Regions from separate parts of the Xenorhabdus santafensis genome, predicted to be linked through region 1. Evidence: predicted binding sites of a transcription regulator. Region 1 holds the regulator's gene; each other region holds the start of a gene.
The links. Region 1 encodes CRP, which controls carbon source genes, mostly activating them, when cyclic AMP is high. Its sites were predicted from a motif close to ATGTGANNNNNNTCACAT; they were not measured.

Region 1 (3,294 bases):
AATTCGAAAAGCAAAAGAACAGGGCAGGCATATCAGTTACTTTGGGCCAGAAGCCAATGATTTCAGTATGCTGGAGCAAACATTCTCTGGCTATGGTGAAACAGGAAGCGGCCGCAGCCGGAAATACCTGCATACTTATGATGAGGCCGTACCCTATAATCAATTGCCCGGCACATTCACGCCGTGGGAACCTTTACCCTCAAACACCGATATTCTCTTTTATGAAGGGCTGCATGGCGGTGTCGTTACTCCCCAGCACAATGTTGCCAGCCATGTTGACCTGCTGGTTGGGGTCGTTCCCATTGTCAACCTGGAATGGATACAAAAATTGATCCGTGATACCAGTGAACGCGGGCATTCCAGAGAAGCCGTCATGGATTCCGTTGTCCGTTCGATGGATGACTATATCCGCTACATCACCCCGCAGTTTTCGCGTACCCACATTAACTTCCAACGCGTCCCTACGGTTGATACTTCTAACCCCTTCTCAGCCAATGCGATCCCTTCGCTGGACGAAAGTTTTATCGTGATCCGCTTCCGGGGCCTAACCCAAATAGATTTCCCCTATTTGCTCGCTATGCTTCAGGGGTCATTTATTTCCAGCATCGATACTATCGTCGTCCCTGGCGGCAAAATGGGCTTGGCCATGGAATTAATTATGGCCCCGCTGGTGAAACAATTACTGGAAGGCAAAAAGATCTCATAATCTAGAGTTCATTTTATTTTTAATGAAACAGGTAACAAAAAATAATGCTGCCTGTTTTATTTAAATAATTAACCAATTCATGTCGCCATAAATTAACGATAAAAAACTTCTCCCTAAATAAGCCAAAACAGGATGAAACTTCACATTTCAGGCACAGCGCCTAACCTTATTTTTTCTTTTTTTATAAATACAAAATCAATAAAACCGCTTCATCAGGCTAATTTCTGGTAATCTAGCGACCAGTTTAATATGCTGAAGCGATACAGGAGAAGACAGAAACGTTTTCCTGTGTTACAAACTAGGTTACAAGCGAGACTGGCAAGAAGTATGGCCGAACTTCAATACACCAGCATATTGAAATTCTTATCAGCCATATAAAATTTCCCCTTGTCAGTTTTTCAGCAAGTTAATATGTTAATCTATTGACTTTATAAAGCCAGCCTAGAGGGAAACAGTCAGTTTCTCACTTCACAAAGGCGGAAATAACAACAGAGGATAAAGCGAATGGTTCTCGGCAAGCCACAAACAGACCCTACTCTTGAATGGTTTTTGTCACACTGCCATATTCACAAATATCCATCCAAGAGCACGCTTATTCATCAAGGTGAGAAAGCAGAGACGCTTTACTACATTGTTAAAGGTTCGGTTGCTGTTCTAATAAAAGATGAAGAAGGCAAGGAGATGATTCTCTCTTATTTAAATCAGGGAGATTTCATTGGTGAACTTGGATTGTTTGAGGAAGGGCAAGAGCGTACGGCATGGGTACGAGCTAAAAGTGCCTGTGAAGTGGCTGAAATTTCCTACAAGAAATTTCGCCAGTTAATTCAGGTTAACCCTGACATTCTGATGCGTTTATCTGCTCAGATGGCAAGTCGCCTGCAAACGACTTCTGAAAAAGTGGGGAACTTAGCCTTTCTGGACGTTACAGGCCGTATCGCCCAGACTTTACTCAATCTGGCCAAACAGCCCGATGCAATGACCCACCCTGATGGTATGCAAATCAAAATTACACGTCAGGAAATCGGGCAGATTGTAGGTTGCTCCCGTGAAACGGTTGGCCGCATTCTGAAAATGCTGGAAGATCAAAACCTGATCTCTGCACATGGTAAAACTATTGTTGTTTATGGAACCCGTTAGTTCCTGAACGTCTAAATTCAGCCAGTGTCATCCACCGATCCCACACTGGCTGCTTTATTCTGTTTTCTTCTTCCTGCTTGCTTTCCTGTTCGCTGACTTATTCACCCCATTTCAACCAACGTGCAATCGCGCGATCCAACCGTGCCATGCCTTCCGCAATGTCATCCTCAGGAATGATTAATGAAGGGGTAAAACGTAAGATACTCTCTCCAGCACTCAATAGCATCAAACCTTGTTCCGCCGCGTACTGCAATATCTCTTTGGATTTCCCCTGATACTCAGCTTGCAATACAGCTCCAATCAGCAGCCCTTTTCCGCGAAATTCGTGGAAAATGCCATATTTTTGGTTCAGTTTTTCCAGCGCATGGATAATCAAATCATGCCGTTTTTCCACTCCTGCCAACACTTCCGGTGTATTGATAATATCAATTGCGGCGCTTCCCACAGAGCAAGCTAGTGGATTTCCACCATAGGTTGTTCCCTGGGAGCCTATTTCCATTGCCGCCGCAATAGCATCCGTGGTTAACATGGCACTGATTGGAAAACCGCCTCCCAAGGCTTTTGCTGTTGTCAGAATATCCGGAATGACACCATAATGCTGGTACGCATACAGCTTGCCAGTACGCCCCATGCCGCTCTGAACTTCATCAAAAACCAACAAGGCTTGGTGCTTATCGCACAGTTCACGCACGCCACGCAGAAATTCTGCCGTCGCAGGAGTCACACCACCTTCCCCTTGAATGGGTTCTAAAACAACAGCACAGGTATCGTCACTGATCACGGCTCTGACTGCGTCCAACTCATTGAAAGGAACATGGATAATATCAGCGGGCTTGGGGCCGAACCCATCGGCGTATTTCGGTTGTCCACCCACTGAAACGGTAAAAAATGTGCGCCCATGAAACGCCTGATGAAAAGCGATGATTTTGGTTTTATCCGGGTGATGGCGAGTAATGGCATAACGGCGAGCCAGTTTAAATGCGGCTTCATTTGCCTCAGCGCCTGAATTGGCGAAAAAGACCTTTTGTGCAAACGTTGCATCAATCAGCTTTTGCGCCAGAATTAAAGCCGATTCATTGGTGAAAATATTGCTGACATGCCACAATTTTTCGCCTTGCAATTTCAGGGCATTGACCAAGGCCGGATGGCAATGTCCCAAGGCCAAAACAGCAATGCCACCGGCAAAATCAATATATTCGTGACCTTGTTGATCCCATATCCGGCTGCCTTTCCCGCGAACAGGAATAAAATCTGCCGGTGCATAAACTGGCAACATCACCTGATTGAAGGTAGTTAAATTTTTTCCTGCATGCTCTGCCATTTCCCTCACCTTGTTTTTATATTTGCCATATCAAAATGAAATAATAATCATAAAATATGAATAAAAAATCAGATGGTGGCAAATAAAAAAACAACTTTGTGAGGGGTAATAATGATATATGGCTAATATT
Region 2 (3,294 bases), on a different contig from region 1:
TAACCGTTTCCAGCATAAGCTGCAATCTCTTGGTTTTAACATTGAAGAAGCTTCATGGCTGAATCCGGTTCCTAATGTTTGGTCAGTACATATCCGTGATCGCGATTGCCCTCTGTGCTTTACCAATGGTAAAGGTGCAAGCAAGAAAGCTGCCTTGGCTTCTGCACTGGGAGAATATTTCGAGCGCTTGTCGACAAACTATTTTTTTGCTGATTTTTATCTTGGCAATGCCATTGCCAATGGCGATTTTGTTCATTACCCAAATGAGAAATGGTTCCCTCTGCCAGAAGATGATTCTCTGCCGGAAGGCATTTTAGACGAACGCCTGCATCGTTTTTATGACCCAGATCATGCGTTGTGCGCCAGCCAACTGGTTGATCTGCAATCAGGTAATGAAGAACGAGGTATTTGCGCCCTGCCTTTTACTCGTCAATCAGACAACCAAGCTATTTATATTCCGATGAATATTATCGGAAACCTATATGTTTCAAACGGCATGTCAGCGGGCAATACTTCCAATGAAGCCCGGGTTCAAGGCTTATCCGAAGTATTCGAACGTTATGTGAAAAACCGTATTATTGCTGAACGCATTAGCCTGCCTGAAATCCCACAAGAGGTTATGAACCGTTACCCTGGTGTAGTTGCATCAGTGAATAAATTGCAAGAAGAGGGCTTCCCGCTTTATTGCTACGATGCCTCACTCGGCGGCCAATTCCCGGTAATCTGTGTAGTCTTGTTCAATCCGAGCAATGGAACCTGTTTTGCCTCCTTTGGTGCCCATCCTGATTTTGGCGTAGCATTGGAACGTACTGTCACCGAATTACTGCAAGGCCGTAGTCTGAAAGATCTGGATGTCTTTACGCCACCAAGCTTTGATGATGAAGAAGTTTCTGAGCATACCAATCTGGAAACTCACTTCATTGATTCAAGCGGTGCCATCAGTTGGGATCTGTTCAAACAAGATGCCGATTATGAATTTGCAGATTGGAATTTCAGCGGAACAACCGAAGAAGAATTTACGACTTTGATGAATATCTTCAATGTGTTGGATGCTGAAGTTTATATTGCTGATTATGAACACCTCGGTGTTTACGCTTGCCGTATTCTGGTTCCGGGTATGTCAGATATCTATCCAGTCGAAGATCTGCACATCGCCAATAACACTATGGGCACTCATCTGCGTGACACTATCCTGGCACTGCCGGACAGCCAATGGCAGCCGGAAGAGTACCTTGCACTCCTTGAACAGTTGGATGATGAAGGATTGGATGACTTCACCCGTGTCCGTGAATTGTTAGGCATTGCGGCTGGCAAAGATAACGGCTGGAGTAACCTGCGCATCGGTGAATTAAAATCCATGCTGGCGCTGGCGGGTAATGATTTGGAGCAAGCTCTGATTTGGGTTGAATGGACACAAGACTTCAATAATTCAGTCTTCACCGCAGAGCGCACTAATTATTATCGTTGCCTGCAAACACTGTTACTGTTGACCCAAGAAGAAGATCGCGAGCCAGAGCAGTATTATCAAGCATTTGTAAGAATGTACGGTCAAGACACAGTAGATGCGGCCTCTGCTGCAATTGCCGGGGAAAATTGTTTCCACGGTCTTTGGTCTATCGATTCAGAATTAAAAGCGCTGCCAGCACATCAGAGTTTATTGAATGCTTATGAAAAGTTGCAAAAAGCCAAGCGTGAATTTTGGATAACTAAATAAGCCAAATACATTAAAAGTAAAATTCAGGTTAAATACAATTTATTTTAAAATGACAAATAAATAACAATTTAACCTGTTATTTTACTTTTTATTCCCTCACAACCAAAACTCCTTATATAAAATATTTTTATAAATTTTAAAAAATATTTTTCCTTTATAAATCACCATGTTAAAATAAAATAATCGTATTTAGCCCCCGAACAATCACCAGACTTTCGGCCTAATATGATCCATATCAAATTTAGGTCTGTGCCCATTTGTTACTATCATTGCGTGCTATAATTAACTAAGGATAAAGAGAGTGTTAGGATGAAAACTGACAACCCTTTTAATTTATTTTCACCTGCTGTAATGGCACAAATCGCTGATGACAGTGGTGTATATAAAGTCAATAAACACCTCACAGTGACTTATTTATCAGCAATCATGGCAGGTGTGTTTATTTCCATTGCTTTTGTTTTTTATCTTACAGCAACGACAGGAACATCCTCTGTTCCTTATGGATTGGCAAAATTAACCGGTGGGATCTGTTTTTCCCTTGGTTTAATGCTGGTGGTGATATGCGGTGTCGATCTCTTTACATCCACTGTCCTAACAATCATCTCAAAAGCGACAGGCCGCATAACCTGGTCGCAAATGTTCAAGAACTGGCTCAACGTTTATGTCGGTAACTTGATTGGGGCACTGTTTTTTGTCGCCTTGCTCTGGTTCTCAGGCCAATACACCGTTGCCAATGGTGCTTGGGGGCTGAATGTATTGCAAACAGCAGACCATAAAATGCACCACTCCTTTATTGAAGCCGTCTGCTTAGGTATTTTAGCCAATCTGATGGTATGTCTGGCTGTTTGGATGAGCTACGCCGGGCGCAGCCTGATCGATAAATTATTCGTGCTGATACTGCCTATCGGCATGTTTGTGGCAAGTGGTTTTGAACACAGTATCGCCAATATGTTTTTAATTCCGTTCGGGATCGTCATCAAAAACTTTGCCCCAGATACATTTTGGGAAAAAACAGGAGCAAGCCCCGAACAGTTTTCCCAACTCACCGTTTCAAATTTTATTACTGATAATTTAATCCCCGTAACGATAGGCAACATTATCGGTGGTGCGATATTGGTTGGGTTGACTTATTGGTTCATTTATTTACGTGGCGGCAAAAAGAGTTAATCCGCCTCCACGCCAAGTTTCTTAAAAGTTCCACTGTTAAAAGGTAGAAGTATCATGTCCGAGTTAAATGAAAAATTTTCTGTAGCATGGCAAGGCTTTAACGAGGGTAGCTGGAAAAATGAAGTCAACGTTCGCAACTTCATCCAACAAAACTATACCCCGTATGAAGGAGACGAATCATTCCTTGCAGGCGCCACAAAAGAGACAGATATTTTGTGGGAAAAAGTCATGGAAGGTATCAAAATTGAAAACCGTACTCATGCACCGGTAGATTTTGATACCAACGTTGCGTCTACAATTACCTCTCATGATGCTGGTTATATTGAAAAAAGTCTGGAGCAAATTGTTGGTTTGCAAACCGAAGCACCTCTGAAACGTGCCATTATTCCATTTGGTGGCATCAAGATGGTGGA
Region 3 (3,294 bases), on a different contig from region 1:
GTGTTGTGGTCATTAGTCACTCTTGTTGCGATTAAAATATACGTTTGCCTTTCAACTTGCTGATTTTATTGGCAATAAAATTTGATTTATCAGTATATTAGTTAATGAAAACAAATAGATATTATCAAACTCAGTTGATAGTTGTGTGTGCTAATTCGTTGCCATTGCGACTTACTATTATATAAAAAGTTGTTATTACAAATAAGTATTAGCACATAACGTTATGACATTATCAGATTTTAGAATGAAAGGAAGAGGAGATATCATAAACCAACAGCAGGGCCAGATATTTCTGACCCTTGTATATAATCTTTCAAACTGCCTCTTTGTTGCCTGCGATGCAGCTTGAAATCCATTGTGTATAAAAAGCATTACAGCAGGCGGCGGGCAGCCTCAACAACAATGCCCAATACATTACTTTCAGTTTTTTTCAGCAATTCAGCATCCGGAATTTCTTGTTGGGTACGGTTCACGATAACGCCGGCCACCATACCACTGCGCAGTCCTTGGCTTGAACACATAGTCAGCAATGTCGCTGATTCCATTTCGAAGTTCAACACGCCCATTTCCTGCCACTCTTTCATAGAACCCTGGAAACGACGGACAACACGCCCGGAATAAGTATCGTAACGTTCTTGCCCTGGGTAGAAAGTATCAGAAGACGCCGTCACGCCCACATGCGTGGTTGAACCGGATGCTTTCGCCGCTTCGTATAGCGCGTTTGTACATTCAAAATCAGCAACTGCCGGGAATTCCATTGGGGCAAAGTGCAGACTGGCACCATCCAAGCGAACTGCAGCAGTGGTAACCAGTACATCTCCCACATTAATGTGTGGTTGGATTGCTCCCGTTGTACCAATTCGCAGGAAAGTACGAATTCCCAGTTGTGCCAGTTCTTCTACGGCAATCGACGTTGAGGGGCCACCAATACCTGTGGAACAAACGATGACCGCTTTCCCGTCAATCTCGGCACGCCATGTTGTAAATTCACGGTGGGAAGCCAGATGCACAGGGTTATCCATCAATCGCGCAATTTTTGCAACACGGTTAGGATCACCAGGCACAATCGCTAAAGTTGCTCCTTGCAGGTCACTTTTTGTGATACCTAAATGAAATACATCAGACATATCGGACTCCTCAACGGACATGATTCAAAATATATACTTAAATTTAGTGAATACTCTGACACTTTTAAGTGATCAAAATCACTCTTAATCAATCCAATAAAGAAACACTTACATATAATTGTGATTCAAATCACAAATATATGTAAGGGCAATGCGATAAGTATAAAATTAAAACAAAAAAAATATGCCAATAGCTGTCACAAAGACCAAAATCGAAAAAGCGCCCCTTTCCAGAGCGCTTTTTCATCATTTATGCGGTTAAGGGTAACTTACATAATAAAGTTGAGCAGCAATATGCCACAAAGCCCTATGCCCCACGCAATTGTCGTCGGAATTGACCAAACGATAATCTGTTGCTTTACATTTTTAATTCCCATCATTCGGTTAACTACCCAGAAAAAACAATCATTGAAGTAGCTGAAAAACAAAGTTCCCATCACCGCAGCCTGAGCCGCTAACAGCATATTAATATCCGGTATTTGTTTAATAATGGGCGCGGAAATAGAAGCTGCGGTAATCATCGCCACTGTACCGGATCCTTGGATAATCCGTATTAATGTCGCGATGATAAAAGGGATTAACACCGATGTTATCGGTAGGCCCGCAATATACTGGGCCAGAATCATTCCTGTCCCACTTTCGTTTAACACTGCCCCCAACGCTCCTCCGGCTCCTGACACCAGCAGGATAATACCGACGGTTTTTAACCCCTCTTCCAAATGTTCAGTCACTTCCTGCTTGCTTACTTTCGGCATTAAGGTATACACCGCCAGCAATACGCTGATTGCTAAAGCAATAATTGGTGAACCAAGGAAATTAAAGCTCTGAAAATAGAAATTATTTTCCTGTCCTGCAAACTCTTCGGTTTTCAGCAACATTCCATTGATAACATTGGTGAAGATAAGCGCAATCGGCACAACAATCGGCAGAAAAGAAATAAACAGGTTCGGCAATGGCTTGTTGGCTTTTTCTTCCATATAACGCTGATGAATTTGCTGTAAGTTTTCTTCCGCATCAATGAGTTGATATTCAGGATATTTAGCTTCCAACCATTTTGCATAAAGGGTCATACCGATAACACATGGAATAGCCAATACCATTCCCACCAGCATCATTGAACCTATATTGACTCCGAATATTCCGGCAACGCCCAGCGGCCCCGGAGTTGGAGGAACAATATGGTGAGTCACTACCAATCCTCCTGCCAGCGATACTCCCAGCGTCAATACACTACGCTTGCCTTTCTTTGCCAATGCCTTTACCAAAGGATAGAGGATCACAAAAGCGGAATTCACAAATATGGGAATACTGACAATATAACCGGTAATCGCCAAAGCCCATTCTTCACGCCTTTTACCCAACCACTTTATCAAGCTATAGGCGATTTTTTCAGTTGCACCGGAAACCTCCAGTATTCGCCCCATCATGCTCCCCAGTCCAATCACGATGCCAATACTGCCCAATGTCGAACCAAACCCCTTGGAGATAACCTCAACGGTGTTGCTCAGTGTTAATCCTCCAGAGGTTCCAGCAATTATCGCAGCAATTAGCATGGCAACCAGTACATGAACACGAGTACGTAAGACCAGAAAAATCAGCGTAAATACCGCCACGCCCAATCCAATTATTGGAATGTAAGACTCCATCATAAAACCCTATTTCAATCTGTATTAAGCGATAAATGCACGAACAGCATCGTTGAATGATTAACTGATGGTTAAAAAGCAAACCATTAATGATGACAATTTTCGCCGAAGTTTCCTTTCATAACTTCTTGAAACTATTTTTGCAAATAAGAATTTACTCTTTATTTTTAAACTGAGCGTTCAATGTATTGTTTAAAAAAGAATTATTGCTCTAATAATCGCAATTATCACCCACATACAACGTCATTCAGATTTGCAATCGTGCAAAACGATAAAATCGTAATCAGATGAATGAGAGAAGGGAATAATAAGTTCAAGAGAATGAATATGTTTAGGAAAGATCTGACTATTTGTTACCTTTTTGATCTTCACATAGATAACTTCACAAAAAAACGATGAATATCACATTCGGGATTTATATATCATGGGAATAAATAAACTTAATTATTTGAATTAAATAAATTTTCAATCTCAATGGCGAGAAAAGCATTTCACACATTAGTGTGATGACATAAGAAAAA

Region 2: the regulator CRP is predicted to act here: its motif matches at 1,938-1,955, upstream of focA (formate transporter FocA).
Region 3: the regulator CRP is predicted to act here: its motif matches at 1,194-1,211, upstream of udp (uridine phosphorylase).

The regions. Positions count from the first base shown of each region.
Region 1 covers NZ_VCDN01000011.1:245,094-248,387, reverse strand. Annotated here, with positions in the region: gene FE392_RS02745 (phosphoribulokinase) at 1-706, shown strand, start outside; gene crp (cAMP-activated global transcriptional regulator CRP) at 1,211-1,843, shown strand; gene FE392_RS02735 (aspartate aminotransferase family protein) at 1,941-3,164, opposite strand; gene FE392_RS02730 (aminodeoxychorismate synthase component II) at 3,287-3,294, opposite strand, start outside.
Region 2 covers NZ_VCDN01000033.1:9,554-12,847, forward strand. Annotated here, with positions in the region: gene ycaO (30S ribosomal protein S12 methylthiotransferase accessory factor YcaO) at 1-1,714, shown strand, start outside; gene focA (formate transporter FocA) at 2,024-2,881, shown strand; gene pflB (formate C-acetyltransferase) at 2,936-3,294, shown strand, end outside.
Region 3 covers NZ_VCDN01000059.1:20,773-24,066, forward strand. Annotated here, with positions in the region: gene FE392_RS14575 (tyrosine-protein phosphatase) at 1-13, opposite strand, end outside; gene udp (uridine phosphorylase) at 372-1,127, opposite strand; gene FE392_RS14585 (GntP family permease) at 1,397-2,773, opposite strand.